DNA from 3 places in the Kovacikia sp. CALU 1929 genome. Region 1 is predicted to be linked to each of the others. Evidence: riboswitches for the same ligand, from Rfam matches in the RefSeq annotation. Region 1 holds a riboswitch; each other region holds the start of a gene.
What was found. Region 1 has a riboswitch for cobalamin ahead of AC1S52_RS04505 (CbtB domain-containing protein). Riboswitches for the same ligand answer to the same signal wherever they lie in the genome.
Positions count from the first base shown of each region.

Region 1 (7,646 bases):
CGATGTGGTAGGACCCATTGGTGACTGGTTAATCAACCGTTATCAATCTCAAGGTGCTTCGGATTCTCCCTGCAAGTGGGTGGAGGAACTTGCCCAGCATATTCCTTCTCCAGAAGATGCAGAAACCTTCCGTTATCAAGTTCTGTATTACAAGGATGAGTTCAATGGTGGCACCATACTGGACAACTAACCTTGCTGTATCCCTTACCTTCACTGGTAGTGTTTCAAATCTGTTGTTGTGGGATTCATAGGGATGTTACATGTAACATCCCTATGGAAGATAAACCATATGCCCAGAACACTACCGTCTTCTGCTTCCTAAAGATCAGATAGAAGTTGAATACAGCGATCGTAGAATTCGGCTCCGGTGTCCATCAGACTCAGATGCCGTGTGGTGCGATTCAGCAGTTGCACTCCCAGTCGAGCCTCCAAGTCTCGCACACGACGGCTCACCGCAGACTTACCAGTCCTAATTGCTCGACAGCATTGGCAATGCTGTGCCTCTGAACCACAACAACAAACGTACGAATATCTTCGAAGCGATCAGACATTGCTCACCAGAGAAGAGCTAATTGTGTTCTACAACTGCACAACACCACTAGGCTAAATACCAGCAGCCTTCCTGTACTTTGCTCTTTAAAGAAGATATTAACAAGGCTGGAATAACGACTGACAGTCAAGCGGTTCTCTAAAGTGCTGATTTTATTTCATCACTCAACCGCTGCTGCCTTCGCGCTAACAGTCCGTGCTTGGGTGCGAAAATCATAGCAGCGACAAAGAGTAATGTTTGCAGAACAACGATACAGCCTCCGGTTGCGCCGTCAATATGATAGCTAATATAAGTGCCCATAACGCTGGAAAACACGCCGCTCACCATTGCAATTAGCATCATGTGGTCAAAGCGATCGCTCAACAAGTATGCTGTTGCTCCGGGAGTGACCAGCATCGCCACAACCAAAATAATGCCTACGGTCTGAAGTCCTGCCACAGCGGTCAGCGATAGCAAAGACAGCAGAATGTAATAAAGAAACGTGATGTTTAACCCGATCGAACGAGCATGAGTCGAGTCAAAACAGAATAAAATTAAATCTTTTCGTAAAATCGCTAATGTTACTAAAGTAACAACGCTAATTACGACAGTTTGAACAATATCTGCATCTGAAATTCCTAAAACATTGCCAAACAAAATGTGCGTTAGATCAATCTCGCTTCTCACCTTAGAAACCAATACTAAGCCCAACGCAAAAAATCCGGTAAACACCAAACCAATTACCGTATCTTCTTTAACGCGAGTTTTTGCTTTAATAAACCCGATCGCGATTACAGAACCTATGCCAAACACAAAAGCACCGACCGCAAAGGGAAGATTCAGCACGTAGGCAATCACCACACCTGGCATCACTGCATGAGAAACAGCATCTCCCATCAACGCCCATCCCTTCAACGTCATGTAGCAAGAGAGCGCAGAACAAACAACTCCTACTAAGGCACTGACTAGAATTGCCTTCACCATGAACTCATGCTGCAAAGGAGCCATAAACCACTGAAACAAGTCCATTACTGTTCCTCCTGATTGCTTTGAGTTAACCGACTTTTGGCAAATGACAAATCACCGATCGAACCACCAAACGTGCGAGAAAGGTTCTCTTCAGTAAACACCTCTGACGTTTCGCCGTAGGCAAGAATCGTGCGGTTAATTAATACGACCTGATCGCAAAATGTGGTGACAGAAGCTAGATCATGGGTAGAAATTAAGATCGTATAACCTGCTTGCCGCAGTTCCATGAGCAGGTTGATCATCATTTTCTCCGTTTTGATGTCCACACCTGCGAACGGCTCATCTAGCAGTAGCACCGTTCCCTGCTGTGCCAGTGCTCGTGCAAAAAAAGTACGTTTCTTTTGTCCGCCCGATAGCTCTCCAATTTGGCGATCGCGCATTTGCCACATTTCGACTCGTTCCAAACTATCACGCACGGCACGTTTATCAGACGATCGAGGAATTCGCAACAGATTCATATAGCCGTAGCGTCCCATCATCACCACATCCTGAACGCTAACCGGAAAATTCCAGTCCACTTCTTCTGACTGAGGCACATAGGCAACCAAATTGCTTTTTTGCACTCGATGAATCGGGAGTCCATTAATTAACACTCGTCCACTTACGGGCGTTACAAATCCCATTACTGCTTTAAACAACGTTGATTTTCCGGCTCCATTCATTCCAACCAAGCCACAAATTGTTCCGGCTTTAAGTTGCAGCGAAGCACGATGCAGTGCGATCTTGCCGTGATAGGCAACCGTTACATTTTCAATATCAATGCTGATTGAGTTCATCAGTTTTCCTCCCTAATTTTGTAGCCCTTTTATCAAGGTATTGACGTTATATTCGAGTAGCTTCAGATAGGTTGATGCCGGACCATCGGGAGGAGAGAGAGAATCGACATAAAACACACCCGCAAACTTCGCGCCTGTTTCCTTCGCCACTTGAAGCTGTGCCTCATTGTTCACTGTACTCTCACAAAAAACTGCCGGAATTTGATTGGCTTTGACCGTGTTAATCACTCGTTCTACTTGTTTGGGAGTAGCTTGTTGTTCAGCATTGACAGACCAGATATAAACTTCTTTCAAGCCGTAGTCGCGGGCAATGTATGAAAATGCACCTTCACAACTGACCATGTAGCGTTTGTCAGCAGGAATCGCTGAAATGGCTTGCTTAAGTTTGGTATCGATCGCCCGAATTTGCCCGCTGTAAGCTTTGGCATTGGCATCATAGGCGGCTGCATTTGCCGGATCGAGGTTTCTTAATGCCTTACGAATATTTTCGACATAAATCAGAGCATTTTGCGGTGACATCCAGGCATGAGGGTTGGGTTTGCCCTGATAGGCATCCTCAGCAATATTGACGGGTTGCACCCCTTCACTTAAGGTGAGGCGAGTTACTTTGGGAAAATTGTTGTAAAACCGCTCTGCCCAACGTTCTAAATTCAAGCCGTTGTCTAAAATTAAGTCTGCTCCTTGCCCCCGTTGAAAATCACTGGGAGTAGGTTCATAGCCATGAATTTCAGTCCCCGGCTTTGTAATGGACTCCACGATCGCCTTATCTCCTGCCACATTCTGTGCCATGTCTGCCAGGACAGTGAATGTCGTCAGAATAACTTTCTTGTCTTTCCGAGCCGGATTAGTGGCGGCAGTGGGGCTAGAGCCTTCACGCTGCGGTGGTGGAGTAGAGGTTGTCTGAGGATTACATCCACCGAGCCAAACCCCCATGAGTAACCCAAACAATACAATCCGATCACGCTTCAAGGTGATCTCGACTGGAATCGCAATGCTGCGATACACCTCTGGCAAGATAGGAAGACGATCGGGGAGCGCCATAGACTAAAGTCTTTTCATTTTCTTTTCATAATTAACTCTATCATTGCAGTTTAGAAAATGGGCAAGAAAAATTTATGCCTCTCAGGAGCGCGTTGAGTTTTGTTGAGATTGCAGTTTTGATCACACGCCTTGCCTAATTTCGACTATATTGCTACAGCCTGTTTTGCTCATCAACACGTTTGAACTATGAGACGCTTTCTCCTCGCTTTACTTTCGTCGTCGTCGTTAGTAGGTTCAGTTTCTTGCCTTTTAGGTGTGTTGTCACCCACTCATGCGGCTGAACTAAAAGCATTGCCACCAGACAGAAAGGTGTGTATCGAGTCGAGTCATAGCCAAACAAACTATGTTTGTACGCGAGTCAAAGATATTACGAAGGTGAAGGCAAGTCCGGCGATCGACTTGGCGACAAATCCTCAAGACTCACCCTATGCCTTAGAGTTTTCAGATGAGGAGAGTGATGCCGCCATCGCGTTGTTTGGTTGCGACTGTCCACTTTGCGTAAACTCACTTCGCAAACTGCGGATGATGGCACTGGGTCAAATGTGAATCTATTGTGTCCAAGCGGCTGAGATTAATCAGACACAATGGTGGAATTTGGCAAAGGAATGTTACTAGGCTCTGGGAGCATACATCATCTTTTGAGATTAGTAAAACCATGCGATCGCTGACCCAACACTGATTTGTTTAATAAGAACTATGAAGCAATTGCAGTTGACTCCTTCGCGTATGTAGATTTGCGGTATTGTTTGAGTGATCGATTCGGTTCTGGCGGGGAACAGCCGCCAGAGGTTTGTGATTCAAAACTTTAGGTAAGCGTAGTTTTGAATGCTAAATCGGGGAAAGTGCAGTATGAGTCTGCCACTGTCCCGCAACTGTGATAAGGCACGTGTCTTTAAGTCAGAACGCCCACCGATCGTACTCCCCTATCAATCCATCTGCGAGGCACAGATTATGGTTAGTCATCCATCTCTTTGGCAGCGTACCCAGCGAATGACGCTCTCTCTTCCCGTCCAGGTAGGTCTATTGACCAGCCTTTGTATGCTCATTCTCTGGACGCTCTACTTTTCCACCTATCCTCCGGCTCATAACGCCTTGCACGAAACACGCCATCAAACTCTTGCTGTTGCGTGTCACTAAATCACGTAGCTTAAACGCTTTTTGTTGCCGCCTTAATTGCTTCAACCGCGATTAAGAGCAAACTTTGGTGTACTGGTTTCAGCATTAATGAGGCTTTATGAGACAACTGAAATACGTAGGTTTGTTTCTCGCTGCTGGAGTTGTCAGCGGGAATATTTTGCTATCGGCAGCAATCCCTGTCGGCTCGCAGCCAGTGGTACAACTTGAGACGAATCCTCCTATTAGCCAGGTACTTCCCGATTCAGAGCCAGTTCGGTTGAAGTTGCGAGTTCTAAATCCAGACCGTCAGCCCCTATCGGATGCGAACGTTCAGATACGTTTATTTACCCCTCCGAAAACACCCTGGCTAACCTCCGACTTTCCAATTGTTGAGGGCACGAAGTTGTTAGACCTGAAAGCGATCGCGCCTACGGGAGAGTTGCAGTTTAAGCAAGTGTTACCCATTCGGGGCGAGTACCGCATGGAGGTGACGGTTACTCCCAAAGTAGCGGAGGCATTTAAGCCATTCGAGCAAACCCTGACATTTTCAGTTTCGGAGAATCCGGTGAAGTACCGAAATCTTGCGATTCTAGCCGCTGTGCTGGTGCTGGCAGGATTTGGTGGTGGTTGGGTGATCGGGGGCAATCAGTCGGTGAGACCGGGTGAAATTGCGCCTCAGCCTGTACGGTTGCTGTTGAGTGGGGCAATGATGATTGCGATCGCGGCTCTCCTGTGGGTCAACGTCAGTGCAGAACTGTCCTCTAGCCATGCCGATCATGCTAACGAGACCCATGCCTCTACTCCAGCCGTGCAGCAGGCTCAAGGAATTGAGGCACGGCTATTAGGAAATACCGAAGCAGTCGTTGGAAAACCTGCCCTTCAAGCTATCCAGGTGACAGATATCAGAACGGGAACCCCGGTTTCAGATGTGGTACTCACGATTCAATCCATTGCGATCGAACATCGGCAGCCTGTTTTTGCTTATCAGGGTTCACCCGATGCAACGGGTCGATTTACCTGGCAAGAGCAATTTTTTGATGGTGCGCCGCATCAGGTAGTGGTTGATGTAGAGCCGTTAGCAGGTGCTACGAGATCGTTCCGTCCTTTTCAAGTGGCTCACCAAATCGATGTCGAGGGAATTGAACCACCCCTGCTCACACGCTTGATCAGTTTGTTGTACTTTACAGCCCTGTTTGTAGCAGGACTACTCGCCGGATTGTGGCTGCGGCAGTCTGGGAAACGACTCCGGGATGTATCTTCAACCTGAAGTCTGACAAAAACTTTCACCTTACTTTCATTCTCCTCTGCCAAACTGGGTGCTGAGTGTAGTTTTCATGAGCCTCTAAAGCGCAGCCATTTAAAACCCTATGCGACAATCCCCAACCACTGCCAAAGTAGCCCGACGAACGACCGGAACCCTATTAACATTAATGCTTTTGACCGTGCCATTCAAAGCCTTTGCAGGTGCGGGGCATGATCATGGCAGTAGCCAGTTTCAGCAATCAGGAGCTAGTAGCGTTCAAAATATTGAAGTTGATGCAGCGACTGCCAAGCGATTGGGACTCAAAATTGAGCCAGCAACCCGGCAACGGTTGCCCTTTGGCATCAAGACCAGTGGTCAAATTGAGACCCTGCCAAACAAGCAAGTGGATGTCACCACTCCAGTGGGTGGAACGATCGCAAGGTTACTGGTGAATCCGGGTGATGCTGTCGTAGCAGGGCAAGCCGTTGCAGTCATGTCTAGCCCAGAATTGGCGACGTTGCGAACTGAAGCATTTGATCGACGGGCAGATGCGATCGCAGCCGTGGAACAGGCGGAAGCAGACCTCAAACTGGCTCAACGAAATTTAGAACAACAGCGCAAAATTGTCACCGCAAATATCCGGCAAGCCAAAACCGAACTGAGTTTTGCCCAAGAGCGTTACGACAAAGATCAAACTTTGCTAGAACGAGGAGCCATTCCCCGCAGAACAATGCTGGAGTCGGAAACCAAGCTGCAAGAAGCAAAGACAGCATTGGCAAAAGCAGAAAGTGCTCTGGAAATTTCTGAAGCCCAAGCCCAATTGCAACGGGCGCAATCTGCCGTTAGGGTGGCGCAGAAACGCATGAACCTGAGTGGTGAAACCTACCAGACTCGACTGCAACAATTGGGAGCCGATGCGAACCCAGATGGCACAATTACCATCAAAGCACCGATTTCAGGCACCGTCGCTAACCGCGAAACCACGGCGGGTGAGTCGGGGCAGGATGCTGGTAAGCGCATTATGACGATCGTCAATGGGAATGACGTTCAGGTGTCTGCCAATATCTTTGAGAAAGACATTGAGCGGGTGCAGAGCGGTCAGCGGGTGCGAGTCCGAGCCAATGGGTTGCCAGACCAAACCTTTGAAGGACGGGTGAACGTGATTGGTGCTGTGGTCAACGGTGATACTCGTGTTGTCCCGGTTAAAGCCACCCTGGAAAACCCAGGTGGGTTGCTGAAGCCAGGGATGTTTGCCGAACTCGAGGTCTTAACGGATCGGACTCCAACGGCGGTACTGGCAATTCCAAAATCAGCCCTGGTCGAAACGAACGATCGCCAGCAGGTCGTATTTGTCCAAAATGGCAATGCCTTTCAGCTCACCGAAGTTGAACTCGGACGAGAATCTGGGGAGTTTGTGGAAGTCAAAAAAGGGCTTTTTGATGGGGATCTCATTGTGACCCAACGGGCAAATCAACTGTATGCCCAGTCCCTGCGGGGTGGTAATGCAGCCGCTGATGATCATAGTGAAGGTGAAACCACGACCTCTGGAGCCTCGCTACCCTGGTGGTTGATGATTCCAGTGGGTGGAATTGTGGTAGGTGGAGCATTTTGGGCAGGTTCGTTGTGGTCGAATCGGCGCAGTCGGTTAGCACTCGCCAATGGTTCGTTGTATCCCCAGGCAGGCTATGAAACCGAAATCTATTTAGATCATGCCAAGCGTCCGGTTGAGCCGCCGCCAGAAGAATCCCTCAGAAATCCTCGCCAGCCTGACTAGGAGCCGTTTAAACCATGTTGAATACCATCGTTAAATGGTCGATCGCCCAGCGGTGGTTGGTCGTGATTGCTTGTATTATTATTTCGTTGTGGGGCATTCGAGTGGTGACTCAAATGCCGCTGGATGTGTTTCCCAGTT
Region 1 covers NZ_JBXBCF010000049.1:164,703-172,348, reverse strand. Annotated here, with positions in the region: gene AC1S52_RS04535 (DUF8082 domain-containing protein) at 1-190, shown strand, start outside; gene AC1S52_RS04530 (LysR family transcriptional regulator) at 319-453, opposite strand; gene AC1S52_RS04525 (metal ABC transporter permease) at 689-1,558, opposite strand; gene AC1S52_RS04520 (metal ABC transporter ATP-binding protein) at 1,558-2,334, opposite strand; gene AC1S52_RS04515 (metal ABC transporter substrate-binding protein) at 2,347-3,375, opposite strand; gene AC1S52_RS04510 (hypothetical protein) at 3,562-3,921, shown strand; adenosylcobalamin (AdoCbl) riboswitch at 4,190-4,335, shown strand; gene AC1S52_RS04505 (CbtB domain-containing protein) at 4,327-4,512, shown strand; gene AC1S52_RS04500 (hypothetical protein) at 4,610-5,758, shown strand; gene AC1S52_RS04495 (efflux RND transporter periplasmic adaptor subunit) at 5,859-7,508, shown strand; gene AC1S52_RS04490 (efflux RND transporter permease subunit) at 7,523-7,646, shown strand, end outside.

Region 2 (7,646 bases), on a different contig from region 1:
TCCCAGTCCCGTGTCAAACTCCAACCCTTGCAAGCGCACCAGGGTACTGAGTAGCTCAACCTGCTCATAGATATTTTCCGACTGCCGCAGGTTATCCAACAGCCGTTTGATGCGGGTTTCATACTCCAGACGAAACTCCTGGGTGCTGCTCAGAGGTTCACTCCGCTCTAGATTAAACGCCAGGTAAAGGCATTCCGGCAGGGCATCCTGCACGGGAGACTGGGCGAACTCAAAATCATGCAGAAAGTCCATCCGCTCGATCGCCGCTGTTAGCATTAACTGGTTCAGTCGTCCCAACTTGACCTGAATGCCGTTGCACTTTCCCTCCTTGAACTCTTGCATCAGGGTCAGGAATGGCATCCCATTTCCTATCTCAGAGTCCTCTGCCGCCAGCATCGATTCGGTTAACAGCAGGGTCATGGTAGGACGACCCAACTGGCTCCAGTGGCGTTGAATATGGACCAACTCTGCCCGAATCTGAGCAACCAGGAAGTGGGGGTCAAAGGTGAGGTAAAACTGCTGTCGGTCTAGCAGGGAGGGCAGAAATACAATCGTCTCGCGTCGAATCCGGAAGATGCGGGAAGTGGTGAGGCTCCGCAGGCGGCGAAACGGTCGCCCGGTCAGCTTGAGCTTGTCATTGCGTCCAACTTGGGTATAAACGGCTGCCAGTTCGCTTGCCTGCCGTACCAGGAGCGGTTCAATCTGGTGGGGAGTTTGGGTGTCGATGCCATAGGTTGCCAGTCTTGCCTGCAATGCTTCATCTTCGGCAATCAGGACCATTTGAACCGGGGGTTTGCGTTGTTGCCGGACGTGCAAATGACGACCCAGGGGATCCACATCTCCGATCGCCAGCAGTCCCCCACTCAGTAGTTGTCCCAGCAGGTAAAGGCTCTGTGCCCAGACCAGGGGCACATTCTCATTTGGCAGACGTATCTGACTACCGGGATTTGCTCGCTCAGCTTCAATCAACGCTTTTGGGACATAGTACAGTTCGGGGAGTAGTTTCAGTCCCTCCCGTTCGACCAGTACACTTTCCAACCGCTGCTGGTACTCCTCCACCTGATCGAGATCGCCCCGAAATACCCCATCTAAGAGCAAATAGGTGAAGAACAGGGGCCACTCACACTCAAGGTGTTCAAATTGCTTCAGTTCACGGGGTTCATAGTGCAGACGAGTGGTGTCTTCCAGGACGGTCTGATGTCCATCTCGCAAAAACCGTTTGCAGCCGTATTTGCCCTGGAGCTTCTGAATGATGTCATGGCGGGTGCGATCGCTCAACGCCTGATCATCCACTGCAAATGCTGGGAAGCCAATCACACTCAACAGGGCGGCATCCACTTCCTTAGAACTAGACTCACGGGGGAGGAGGGATTCCAGGGTAATGCGCGATCGGGCAATCTCATCCGGCAACACATGAATCACCGAACCCTGACCACCCCGTACACCAAACAGGTTCAACCCATTCATCGCCTCCAGTGCCGCCTTCGCCATCCCTACAGAACTGGCATTTAGCTCCGGGTTGCCGTGGTTGATCTTGTTACCCCGCTCCCAGATGCCGTAGTCCGGAGTGCGGTAAGCCCGCCCAATGTAATAGACCAGGTTTTGAATAAAGTTGACTTCATCGGTGGTGAAAATAATTTGCAGTCCAGAGGCGGTCATCTGCGCCAGCACCAGCAGAAATACAGAGGTGGCATCTAGCTGAAGGTGTCCCCACTGGTCATCTCCGACGACCACATCCCCATTATGGGTATCGTACTTAGCGTGCAGGGCATCCAGGAGAGACTGGGTCTGCTTAAACCGCTCCACTTTCTGCACCTGCCGCATCATGGCAAATAGCAAACCCCGCATTAGCTTGATGACGCTGTGCTCCAGTTCAAAGGTGCGCCCCTGGTCTTCGTCTATCTTGCGGTACGCCAGTGCCAAGCCCCACACTGCCAGAATGCTGTAGACATTGTCCCGCACCCAAGCGTCGGTATAGTCTCCGTGGGCATTGACGGCGGTACTGGCAGGCAGCAGCCCCGTAATCGGGTTCTGGCGAGACAGAATAATGGTGCTGATCTGGTTGTAATAGTCATCCAGCCGAGCTTGCAGGTCGGAAGGTTTCATTGGCGTGCTTGAGTGGCGCGTTAAGGGATTAAGGATCGCGGTATAAAATTTATTGCGTACAAACGATTCTATAGGCAGTCAAAGATTTCTCTATTATCCGTTTTCTGAGGTTACCGAAAGTTTGCAGATTACATTGGGGCGCGATCGCATTTTCTAACCCACAGACAAGTGCAAAGATCTCCGGCTTCTATCCAAGGTCATCCCCTAAAACAGGAGTTTTCCAGAAGCCGAAGATCTAATCGCTGTTTTCCCTATTGTTCCGTCAGGAAAATTTTGACGGGTCACAAACCCTCAAAATTTAATTCTCATTACTTTCTGGGTACCTCCTACCCGTCAGTGAGGGCGTATTTTGCCATTCATCCCAAAATTCAGCAACGCCCCACAAAAAACCAACAGCCAACAACTGGGTACCCGACGCCTCACCCCTCTCTATCAACTAACACCCTCCGCCCCATAGCCTACTGGCAGTAGCTCTCAGCCACCTCTGACAGCCGTTCTTGTTGGGCAGAACTCACCTTGTTGAAGGTCTCCACAAACTGGAGATGGGTCACGCCTGAACCGATAAAAGTCCAGCGGTAGGATCTCTCCTGCACAGCTTTGATTTCCTGCTGTTCTACTTCGGTAAAAGTGCGTCCGGTTGCCCTGGAGAGACTTTCCAGATCCAGTTGCACCTGCATCATCAAGCCACCGTTGAGAAACTCAATCAATTTGAAGAAGTCCTCTACGCCTGTTTCTACCTCCGCTTGATCCAACTGCTGCACCAGTTGCTCCACCATTAAGGTATCCAGGGTGGTGTGTTGTGCCTCTTCCAGCCAATGATTCCGTAACAGGCTGCAAAACTGCGGGTCAAGGCTTTCACTGAAGTTGTCGCGGATACTTGCCAGGTAGTGGTATTGAGTCATCCATTCAATGTAGAGAATGATCAACACCACACCCAGAGGACGATGCTGGAGCACTGCGTTGGCAATGTCTTGCACTGGACCAATCCCATCACAGCGACTGCCAAAACCAATTTCAAACTCTTCGGCAAAGCGACGGAATAGACGAATGTGCTTGCTTTCCTCTTCAGCAAAGTGCAAAAGCGCCTGGGTTGCAGCAATATTTGTTAATCCTGTGGTTTTAACGTGATCAATGACACAGGGCACAATGAATTCTTCGACTAAGCCAAACAGATGGAGATAGCTGTTGCCGCGAATTTGGTTCAAGATCAGCTTTTCTGTTTGATTCAGACAGGTAATCTCATTCACCCTGGCTAAAGCTTCTGGTAAAAATCGTTTGGTGAAGTCCAAGTGCTTGTCACCACCGATAATATCTTCAATCCGCCAATTAACTCTGTCTGCTCGATGGAGGGATTGTTCGTAACTTTGATTCGGGTTTAGTGCGATCGCAGTCATTTTTGTGCTCCGTTTGTGATGAGTAAGAGTTGAATCGTTAGGTAGAAAACCCAGTACTTTTAAGGTCTTAATCGGACGAACTTAGTTGTTTACAACAGCCGTTAAAAAAGTTGGACTGGGATGGAATAGAAATTCGCTGTAATCAGCGATTTGGTCCAGACCCAGGAGGTTTAAGAGGAGTTCAAGTGCCAGCCAGACGGTAAGTTTGGCAATGAGACTTTTCCATTTCACTCGCATTGGGAGCACCTCCTGCATCTGAAGATTCAGATTGGGTTAGAATCTCTAAAAAACCGTGTCTTTGCTGTTCTGTTATCAGGTTATTTAGACTGCTGTCCTGAAACCGTCCGGGAATCATCCAGGCATCATCCGACAGCGATCTACTATTCCTGACACCTGACACCTCATAGAAGGGTTATAGAACTGACGCCGCAGAGTCCTATAGTTTGGGTATCTGGGCTGATAGTTTTAGAGTAGAAAGCAATCGGGAATCCTTCGAGAAGAAACACTCATCCCATCGGGTGAAAAAGACTGCTCCATCAGGTTCATGCACCAGGCTTGTTAAAGATAAGGGGCGATCGCCGGATTCATGAAAGAACTTCTACAATCCAAAATCTGCTATCTAAAATCCAAAGCGGTATCAGTTGCAAAGCCCTGATAAGTTTTTCATCTCGCTATAGCCGCTCATGATAAACTGCTCTGGCACTGGGATCGGCTCTGATGGGGATCAGCCGTCAGAGGTAAGGGGGAAAGTGCAGTATCTAGTCTGCCGCTGTCCCGCAACTGTGAAAGGGGAGGATAAAGGTAATCACCTTCCCCAAGCCAGAACACCCGCCGATTCCCTGACGGATTCTTTCATCTGCGAGGTATGGATGATGGCTGATATACAACTAAGGAAATTAGACTCGACGACTCCGTTGCCAGGGAAGTTTAGGATTACCCCCCTAGTGCAAGGCCTGGGATGGCTAGGGCTGGGGTTCTTCGGAATTGTGCAACCCGCGGCAGCGCACCACGCGATGGAGGGCAGAACCCCAACTAACTTTTTTGAAGGATTTTTATCTGGGTTAGCGCATCCGGTGATTGGTTTGGATCATTTGGCATTTGTAGTGGCGATCGGTCTTCTGTCTGTGAAGCAGGTACGGGGGGCTTTGATTCCTCTATTCTTTGTCATAGCTGCCATGCTAGGAACCGGGCTGCATGTAATGAGCATAGATTTGCCCTTGACCGAGATCGCCATTGCAATATCGGTGATTGCTCTCGGTGTATTGCTGGCACTGGGCAAACAGTTTGGGTTTCCCATCCTGGCTGGGTTGTCTGCCATCGCGGGTCTGTTTCATGGCTATGCCTATGGGGAAGCAATTGTGGGAGCAGAGATGGCACCGTTAGTTGCTTATCTGATGGGTTTTACAGCCATTCAGTATGCGATCGCTTTCTCAGTCTTCTGGTTAGGAAGCAAAGGTTTTCAGCAGTCACCCAATCAGGCTTCTGCTTTCCTGCGCTATTTTGGCTATGGCATCTGTGTGCTGGGGGTGGTTTTCCTGAGTAGTTCGCTGCACAGTATAGGTTAAGGAAAGGAAAAGCTGAAGGCTCAAAGCTGAAGGATGAAGTTTTGAAGTAGGATCGGCAAAGCCAAGCGTGCCCATCAGCCATTCATCCTTTTGGTGACGATGGGTAAAACCCTTTGCCCCTAATATTTGTCTTTATCTCAACCCAGGCATAGCGTCTGGGTTGTTCGCTTTTGGTACTGAAGCTTATAGGAACGTTACTCTATGAATGGGCAATAGCCTGCTGTCGAAACTCTTAAAATTCACTTCAAAATGCTAATTGATTTAAGTCCTGCCCTGCCGACATTTTTTATTACCCTACGGGAAGGGGTAGAAGCTGCTCTGGTTGTGGGAATTGTGCTGGCTTACCTCAAGAAAGGGGAAAAAACTCACCTCAATTCCTGGGTTTATAGCGGAGTAGTGGCTGGACTGGTGGCAAGCGTGCTGGTGGGCGTTCTGTTCAGTCTGATTGTGGCAGCGGTTGGGGCTGCTAATGAAACCTATGAGCCAGTGGTCAAGCCGTTACTGAATGGGCTATTTAGCGTAGCCGCGATCGCGATGCTGAGCTGGATGCTGGTCTGGATGACCCGACAATCTCGCCTCTTAAAAGCAGAGGTAGAAGGGGCAGTGGGAACTACCTTGAAAACAGAGAACGGAGGTGGCTGGGGCATTTTTGGACTGATTTTCTTTGCAGTCCTGCGAGAGGGGTTTGAAACCGTTCTATTTATAACGGCTCGCTTTCCCCAGGGATGGATGCCCATCCTGGGAGCGATCGCAGGCATTATTGCCGCTATCGGGATTGGGGTGCTGTTGTTTAAGTTCGGGATTAAGATCAATCTCCGCCTGTTTTTTCAGGTCATGGGCATTTCCCTGCTGCTGATTGTGGCAGGTCTGGTGGTTTCAGCCTTCGCCCATATCGATATTGCTCTCTACCGGCTCACCCAGATCAGCAGCCAGTTTGAGCCTATTTGCTTGTTCCAGGGGACTGGAAACACCTGCATTCTGGGTCCCCTGCTCTGGGATACCAGCCAGATACTTCCAGAACGCCAATTCCCTGGCATTATCCTGCATACCCTATTGGGCTACGAAGACACGGTTTATCTGGTAGAAGCGATCGCCTATCCCCTTTTCCTAATTGGGGTTGGCAGCCTCTATCTCCAGAGCTTGACAGGCAGCGAAGCCGAGCGACAGCGGAGCGCAGGTGAACAAGTAAACGGGTGAAGTTTACTGACACCTAACACCTGAAACCTAGCACCTGAAACCTTCCTCCTCCTCCCCGAACCCTACGGAAACGCCAAAGGAGAACTCTCCCTCCTACATTTTTCTGCAAGTTCTGTCTTTATGAAGATATGGAAAATCGTGTTCGCGTCTATAGTCGATGAGGTTAAATTGGGTAAACATCAGGTTAAGATCTGGTTAAAGTAGCAATAGGTGGAAAAAGAAGATCCCTCACACCGTAGCTACAAGCTCTAAGTTACAAGCTCTAAGTAGGTTACAAGCTCTAAGTAGGGGGAGTTAAAATGAACCGTTCTGAATTTCTGTTTCCAAAATCCCGTTATCGCGGAGAAGTCAAGCCAGAAAACCTGGTTTTTAACGCAAATTTGCAAGAGTTTTCCCAGCAGGTCAACTATATTTGCTGTCTGGAAACCAATGGTAAGCTTTCTCCGGAAGAGTCTTATCTAAAAATTAAAGGACTTTGGAAGTCACTAAAACGCAGTAAAAAGCAACTTGGAATTGGTGACACAACAGCGGAAGGTTAAGGGGTTCCCCAAAAGTGGTTTACCAGTAAGGGCAGTTAGCCAGTCTCTTTGGCATGGAGACAACGATATTGGCAAGCCTGCCCTTACCACTTGAGACGGAGTTATTTAATCTGTAGTTCAATGGCTCTGACTTAAGCCTGAAAGCCCTGACCTACCTAGTTCTCCCGGCCGAGTTTTGGAACGAGACAAAATCCATACTTCCCTATGCTGCCGATAAGAATTGGGAACTAATAACGGTCTGGTAATAGTTTCTAAGCTGGTAGGTGGCGGCTGCCCAACCCCATCGCTCGGCTTCGCGGCGGGCGTTGCGGCGCAGGGTTTCTCGCTCTTCTGGGTTGGCGAGCAATCGCTGGGTAGCCGCGATCGCCCCATTGTCATCCGTTGGATCAAACAAAAATCCGTTGACTCCATCTTCCACAATGTCTGGAATGCCGCCAGAGCGGGCTGCCACCACCGGGCAACCGGCTGCCATTGCTTCTAACAAGACTAAACCCAGCGTTTCTGTGCGGGAGGGAAAGACAAAAGCATCGGCAGAGGCAAAGGCAGAGGCAAGCTCCAGACCTTGTAAGTAACCCACGAAGTAAGTAGGCGTTCCGGCAAAGTGTGCTTCCAATGCCTGCCGATGGGGTCCATCCCCCACCAGTGCCAACCTCGCATTTGGGATCGCCGCCATCACAGGTCTGATTTGTTCAATTTCTTTCTCTACCGAAAGACGACCCACGTATAGAAGCAAGGGTGCTTCTGGGTATCCCTGAGTCAGGCGCGATCGCATCTCCTGGCTTGTCAGGTGGGGCTGAAATGTCTCCGTATCCACGCCTCGCTGCCACAGGTCTACGCGCTCAATT
Region 2 covers NZ_JBXBCF010000077.1:21,520-29,165, reverse strand. Annotated here, with positions in the region: gene AC1S52_RS20070 (phosphorylase b kinase regulatory subunit alpha/beta) at 1-2,106, opposite strand, end outside; gene AC1S52_RS20065 (hypothetical protein) at 2,565-3,500, opposite strand; gene AC1S52_RS20060 (hypothetical protein) at 3,682-3,900, opposite strand; cobalamin riboswitch at 4,193-4,350, shown strand; gene AC1S52_RS20055 (HupE/UreJ family protein) at 4,445-5,065, shown strand; gene AC1S52_RS20050 (FTR1 family iron permease) at 5,315-6,262, shown strand; gene AC1S52_RS20045 (DUF7219 family protein) at 6,562-6,801, shown strand; gene AC1S52_RS20040 (glycosyltransferase) at 7,004-7,646, opposite strand, start outside.
Region 2: linked by a shared signal. The riboswitch ahead of AC1S52_RS20055 (HupE/UreJ family protein) and the one ahead of AC1S52_RS04505 (CbtB domain-containing protein) in region 1 are both predicted to bind cobalamin.

Region 3 (7,646 bases), on a different contig from region 1:
CTCCCATTGTAGGGGCAACTTGGCAAAAATACTCAGTCCTGGATGGAGTTGGTGGTGACTACCAAATGGTTCGTAATCAGTGGCTAGATGGGTGGATGCAAGATAACAGGTGACTCATCCACCCTCCACGCCACAACGGGTAGTGATTTTGCCAGCATCCACGGAATGGATCTCTCCGGGAAGATGCCGCAGAACGATTGAAATTGATATCAATTCTGAAACAGATTATCTAAAAATTGCTCTAGTTCTGTGCCAAACAAATCGCTCCAGGGACCAAAGCTAATCTCGCGTTGACGTATCCACTCAATTTCTAGTGCAGTGCGGGTGGAAACATCCATCGACTGAAATGACAGCATTTTACCCAAAATCGCGGCTTGCTGGATTCCAGCGACCAAAGCCGCCACGCCACAGGAATCTGTGGAATCTACCCAAAGAAAATCAACAATTACCCCATCCCCAGAAAGTCCTAGAGCTTCCTCCAGCATTTTCTGAAACTCTGCGCTGTTGTGGCAGTTTAATGAACCATTAGGTTGAAGGACAATCGTAGCAGATCCACTGGCTTGAGGTTGAGTGGGAGGAGAAAAAGCAGGTGAGTCTGTTGGATTTTCGGTCTGGACTGCAACTTTGGTCTGGGTTGCAACCAAGTCAATCGTGGTGTTCATGACAATCTCCAGGAAAGCCGGCAAGGGTGGCAGAGGCGAAGCTTTGCTTAAACGAGGAGAAAAAGCAGCGACTTCCCGACTACCTCTAGCATGGAACAAGACTCAACCTACCGGATTGTAGTAAGTCACCGTAGTGGTGTGTTCTTAAGCAGTTGACAGGTTATAAAGTGTCACTGTGCCGTTGTGTGCGGGATCAGGTAAACCCGTGGTAGAGATCATTGAGAGGTTGTGATTTTAGGTACACTCATAACCCCCTCCCAGGGCATTTGCCTGATGCCGCAATAGGCTAAGATAGCGAGGCACATGTGAACAGCAGTACTGCGGGGAAAGAACGGTGTAAGTCCGACGCTGTGCCGCAACTGTGAGGGGAAAGGGGGATATTTTAAGGATAAAGGCTGAAGGATAAAGGCTGAAGGTCAATGATTTAGCCTTTAGGATTCATCTTTTAGCCTCTATCTTTACGTTCTTTCTACCAAGCCAGAATGCCTGCTTGCTGCCTTTTCACTCTATTTCCTGCGTTGCACAGGGAAGGAGTTCTTAACTATGCAGATCTCGGAACCTACCCATCATCATTCTGAAGTCACTTCGATCGCCCCATCGGCTCCCCTACCTCCTTTACCATTGCACCGTCCCCTGCTTCTGATTGGGCATGGTACCCGTGATGCTGAAGGGCGACAGAGCTTACTGGACTTTGCCGAGGCTTACTATGCGCTGGACTCCTCGCGTCCAGTTTTGCCCTGCTTTCTAGAATTAACGGCACCCACGATTCAGGAAGGGGTCGATCAGTGTGTGGAGCAGGGTTACACAGAACTGTCTGTATTGCCAATTTTGCTGTTTGCGGCACGTCATAACAAGTTTGACGTTACGAATGAGCTGGATCGAGCGAAGAAACGCCATCCCCAGGTCACGTTCCACTATGGACGACATTTTGGGATTACACCGGGAATTTTAGACCTGTGGCGATCGCGTCTGGCTGATCTGGATAAACCAGAGCATAATCCCCACGCGCTATCCCGCGAAGAAACCGTTTTGCTGTTTGTTGGACGCGGTTCCAGCGACCCGGATGCTAATGGGGATGTGTTCAAGCTGGCGCGAATGGTGTGGGAAGGCAGTGGTTATCAGACGGTTGAGACCTGTTTTATTGGCATTACCCATCCTCGGTTGGAGGAAGGCTTTCGTCGTGCCCGCCTTTACCAGCCGAAACGGATCATTGTGTTGCCTTACTTTCTGTTTACCGGGTTATTAGTCAAAAAGATTTTTGATGTTTCTGCCCAACAACAGTTGCAATATCCGGAGGCACAGGTGGTCTGCCTGCCTGAAATGGGTTTGCATCCTCAGCTATTTGCGGTTTTGCGCGATCGCGAAATCGAGACTCAGATGGGTCAGGTACAGATGAACTGTGAAATGTGCAAATTCAGGCTGGCGGCAATTGGAAATGGACATTCCCACGATCATGGGCACGACCATCACGGGCACGACCATGCCCACAGCCACGAGCAATCTCACAGCCACGACCATCCAGTTGACGATCCCTATGCTGATCCGGCTCAGTATCATCAGAGAATATGGCAGGCACCCTAGTAAACGCTACCATCTCCCCCAGCTAGATTTCTGTCCTCAATTGCTTCCAGGTTTGCTAGAGTGGCAAGGGCATTGCCCACAGATTGGTTTAGGCAAAGTTGATTTTAGGAAAGCCCTGTCCTCATGGTTAAAAAGACGAAGACCCCATCCCTGTTGCTGACACTTGGAACTGCGGTGCTGTTGGTCGCCGGGGGCGGTGCAGCCTATTGGATATTGACTCAACGAGGTTTTGGACCGGGAGATCTGCCTGTTGGAGCGGAGGTGGTTCCCCAAGATGCATTAATGGCGATTTCGGTCTCAACCGATCCGGGACAGTGGCAAACACTACGGGGCTTTGGCACAGTACAAAGTCAGGCAGTTGTGGACAAAAATCTCGCGAATGCGCGCGATCGCATCCTGACTGCCAATGGCTTTGACTATGAGCGGGACATTCAGCCCTGGATTGGTAAAGAGGCAATGGTGGCATTTCTGTCGCCCCAGGCAAATCCGCCAGCCAGCGGTTCTAATGGATTACCCCCAGTGCCTCAAGCTCAACAGTCCACAATTCTAGTGCTGCCGATTCAGGATGCTGGAAAAGCAAAACAAACCCTGGAGCGATTCAAACCCCAGGCTGGCAAGGTCACCGATCGCACCTATAAAGGGATTCAGGTTCGTGAAACGCAGGGCGCAGCAGCTCAAAACTACTCAGCCGCCATACTGAGTCAGAAGTTGGTAGTAGTCGCCAATGATCCCAAAGCTATGGATCGGGCGATCGATACCTTTACAGGTGAACCCTCTCTGGCAGCTACGCCCGGCTACAGTCAGGCTGTGGGGAAAATCCAGGTTGCCCAACCGTTCGGCAAACTGTTTGTTAACCTTCCAGCAGCAGCCACCGCTACATCGGCAAATGCAGGCAAGTCAGTTTCACCCCAAAGTCTGGCACAGGTGCAGCAAGTTCAAGGACTGGCAGCCACCGCGGTGCTTGAGGCAGAAGGCATTCGGTTTAAGAGTATTTCCTGGCTCAAACCGGACAGTCAGCGTCGTTATGATGTGAAAAACACTGCCAGAACCATGCCCGATCGCTTACCAGCAGATACGGTGATCATGGCATCCGGGGGCAACTTGCAACAGTTCTGGCAAGACTACAGTCAGGGAGCCACGGCAAACCCGGTGTCACCCATTAACCCCCAGGGCTTACGGGATGGCTTGAAGTCTACTGTGGGAATGGATTTGGACAAGGACCTGCTTGCCTGGATGGGGGGCGAGTTTTCGCTGGCGCTGGTGGCCGCCCCGGAAGGTAATGTGCCCACCCTGCCATTTGGACTAGTGTTTATGGTGCAGTCAAGCGATCGCCGGGCTGCCGAAGCCACCCTCAAGCAGTTAGATGAGGTGATGGCAACTAAATATAAATTTAAAGTCGAAGAAACCAAGGTCGGGGATATCCCCGTTACTAATTGGGTGCTTCCGGCTGGGGGTCCCAGTATCACCCACGGTTGGCTAGATGGCAATGTGGCATTCCTCACTCTGGGAGCGCCCATCACAAGCACTATGGTTCCCAGACCAACCGGTTCCCTGGCAGACAGCCCATCGTTTAAAGCTGCCGTTCCTTCCGATCCCAACCCCAGCAACGGGCACTTCTTCGTGAACGTAGATCGTGCCATCAATGCTAAAAATCTACCCCTCTTGCAACTGCCTCCCGGCAATCGGGATCTGGTGGCGGCAGTCAGAGCGATCGGGGTTACTGCCGCCATCAGTGATGATCGCAGCACCCGCTACGATGTCTTTGTGCAGCTTCAAAAAGCAAACAGCCCTAAACCTTTAGCGAGTCCCACCCTGGCACCGACTTCCTTCAATCTTTCTAGTCCTAATGAACGTAATAGATTTTAGTAGGTTGGGATGATACTCAGTAGATTGGATGAGGTTGTCCATGCACCTACTGCTAATCATCTGTTATCACTTCCTAGTTATCTGCGTCAGCCCTAATTAGGCTAAAATCACAAAACTGCTTCAGGTTGCCTGGGGGAACAGCCCAGGTAGGATCAGGCAAAATGCCCAATCCGGGGAAAGACCAGTGATTTTGCATACGTAAACGCAAAAAAATCTGGCACTGTGCCGCAACTGTGAAGGGAAAGACTTAAGCAGAAAGGCTTAAGAATGAGGTTTTAAATGCTTCATCCTTTCCCAAGTCAGAATGCCCGCCGGAAGCGATATACACCGTAATGTCTGCGATCCACAGGCGAGGGTTATTGATGCAAAGTTTAGATGTGTTGCGCCGTTCTCCAACGGCAGACTATGTGGCGACGGTTTTAGAGTCGGTTTTTCTAACACCTACGATTAAATCCATTCAGTTACGGTTAGATCGAGATGGGTTTCAGTTTTTGCCAGGGCAGTCGGTGTGGCCCAAATTTGAGCGGGATGGGCGCAAATTCAGCAAAATTTACTCGATCGCCTCCTCCCCTTCCCGTTGTCCCGAATTGGAACTGTGTGTTTCGCGCGTTGGCTGGAGTTCTGCCTTCATTCAGGACTTATCGATTGGACAAACCCTGCCACTGCGAGGACCTTACGGATTGATGACCCTGAGCGAATTGCCACCCCGTCCGCGCCTTTACATTGCGGAGGGTTCTGGAATCGCTCCCCTCAAAAGCCAAATAGATTGGCTCTGGGAATGCAACTTTCAACATCCGGTCTGGCTGATTCAGTCCAACCCAGAAACACCGGGTCAAATCCCCTATCATGACTACTGGCAGCAGCTCAGTCATTCCTGGAAAGGGTTTCATTATCTAGCACTTGTCAGCCAACCTCCAGAGAGCGTGCTGCTATTAAAGGATTTTAAGCTGACGGAGTTTAATGTAGAAATTTGTGCCGTGGGCGATCGCACCGAGCAAATCCACACCACCATTCTTGCCCTGGGAGCAAGACCGGAACAGGTGCGCGCTGAAAAGTTTTTTGCGTTTTAATTGCTTAACCTCGTCTCCATTGCAACCTGTAGGTTTCTGACATCTAAACAAGCCCTCATCCCCCAAACCCTTCTCCCAAATTTGGGAAAAGGGGAGTTTGAAATTCAAAGTCCTTCTCCTGACCCTGGGAGAGGGCTTAAAGCCTTCGGCAAACAAGAAAAGGGGAGGGCAAAACACATCTCTCAATATGGATGAGGTTTTAATGGGTAACAGCTAATGGTAATAGGTAATTGTCAACACAATTATTTACTAAACCCTTGAAGTAGCTGGCGATACAATTCAGGCAATTTGCGATTAAATGTAGAAAAATGACAGGGAACTTCCTGGCTTTTGCAAGATCCCTGTATTTATTACTGACTATTTCTGATTAGGGGAGGTAATAATGGCGGTTGATTATTCCAAAGCAGCAAGATGTGCCGTTTACTGCCAGGAGGTTTATCAAAACTTCTCCAGCATTCGCTTTGGCGGATTGAACGAGCAGCCTGTTCTAATCGAACAGAAAAAAACAGACACTCAAGGGGCTATTTTGCCTGATGGTGCAGGAATTACGATTGTGTTTCGGGGCAGTGAGTCATCCTTTGACTGGGACACTAACTTTGCTACCCGGCAGGAACGGGCAGAGTTTGAGCAACAAGTTATTCAGGCAGCCATTGTCGATACAGAGGATAAGGAGAAGGTTTATCCCTATGAAGGTGCAAGCAGTTCTGGCGCACTAATGCACCGAGGCTTTATCGCCGCTTACTTCTCGGTACGAGATGAAATTCACAACTACATTAGAAGTCGTGATCTTTCTAGCGCCACGGTCACAGGTCACAGTCTGGGGGGGGCGCTGGCAACCCTCTGCGCCGTTGATATTCAGTACAACTTCTCCAAAAAGGTGCCATTGATAGAACTCTACACTTTTGGTGCCCCCAAAGCGGGTAACGATGGATTTCGCAACTCCTTTAACGAGCGAGTTCCCAACAGCTACCGATTTGTGAATGGCATGGATTTAGTTGCGGAACTGCCCCGGTGGTGGCAGGGCTATCGCCATGTGGACAAGGAATTTCGGATTGGGCAGCGGTTGAGTCTCAACTTTCTTTCTGCCCGCTTTAAAGACCACGCGATCGCCCAGTACATTGAAGTTTTGAAATCAATGGCACGGTAACATCAACTATCCCCTTTCCCCCCCTGCTTGTCCCATTCTGGGGCTGATTCAGCCGCCTGGGGAACAGCTTCAGAATCGTCGAAATAGGGAGTGGGGGCGGGCACCAATTCTAACTGGCGTAGTTGGGATTGGGGTTTAGAGGAACGGCGACGACGGGAAACGTTTTCTTCACTGGTATCTTCGGCAACAACTTCATAAAGAACAGCTTGCTTCCCTGGATCTTTTCCTTTTCGCAGCACCCGCCCCAATCGCTGAATGTATTCACGGGTAGAACCCGTCCCCGACAGGACGATCGCCACGCTGGCATCCGGTACATCGACTCCCTCATTCAACACTCGTGAAGCAACGAGGGCACGGTAGTCTCCCTGGCGAAAACGGGTCAGGATATCATGCCGTTCTTTCACTCCCGTTTGATGGGTAATAGCGGGGATCAAAAACTCCTGGGAAATGCGGTAAACCGTGGCGTTGTCATCCGTAAAGATCAACGTCTTCTCTGGAAAGTGGGTTGCCAGCAGATCTGCCAGAACCCGGAGTTTACCTTCCGTGCCAAAGGCGATCGCCCGTGCTTCCCGGTGTGCCAGCATTGCCCGACGGCCGGCTTTGGACTGAGCGCTGACTTGCACAAATCGCTGCCAACCTTGAACACTGCCCAGAAAAATATTGGTATTCTGCAAAAACTCATTGCGCTGGCGGATCAGGTCATCATAGCGATCTCGTTCCTTCTGGGACAGGCGCACCATAATTTGCACAGCATTGTGTCGCGCCAGTGCCGTTCCCGAAAGTTCCTCCGCGCTTTTGCGATAGACTTCGGGACCAATCAGGATCGAGAGATCCTCATGCTTGCCATCCGTCCGTTCAGGCGTGGCAGTGAGACCCAAACGATAGGGGGCGATCGCATACTCCGCAATCACCCGGTTAAAGTCGCCAGGTAGATGGTGACACTCATCAAATACCAACAGGGCATACTGATTGCCCAACGTCTCGGCATGAATGGCGGCACTATCGTAGGTTGCGACCAGAATCGCTGTTCGATCTTTTGACCCACCCCCCAGCAGTCCCACTTCCCCATCCGGAAATGCCGCAATCAGGTGGGCATACCACTGGTGCATCAAGTCCAAGGTGGGAACCATCACCAACGTACTGCGTCGGGTGGACTGCATTGCCAGTTGTGCCAGGTAGGTTTTTCCAGCCGCCGTAGGCAACACGACCACACCCATCCGTCCCGCCTGTTTCCAGGCATCCAGGGCTTCCTGCTGGTGGGGGTAAGGCTCCATTTCCAGGCTGGGTACCAGGTTAATTTCCTGGAATTCCTTCGCCCGA
Region 3 covers NZ_JBXBCF010000075.1:179,883-187,528, forward strand. Annotated here, with positions in the region: gene AC1S52_RS19310 (STAS domain-containing protein) at 210-662, opposite strand; gene AC1S52_RS19315 (sirohydrochlorin chelatase) at 1,206-2,243, shown strand; gene AC1S52_RS19320 (DUF3352 domain-containing protein) at 2,367-4,109, shown strand; cobalamin riboswitch at 4,215-4,439, shown strand; gene AC1S52_RS19325 (FAD-binding oxidoreductase) at 4,442-5,179, shown strand; gene AC1S52_RS19330 (lipase family protein) at 5,562-6,326, shown strand; gene AC1S52_RS19335 (DEAD/DEAH box helicase family protein) at 6,329-7,646, opposite strand, start outside.
Region 3: linked by a shared signal. The riboswitch ahead of AC1S52_RS19325 (FAD-binding oxidoreductase) and the one ahead of AC1S52_RS04505 (CbtB domain-containing protein) in region 1 are both predicted to bind cobalamin.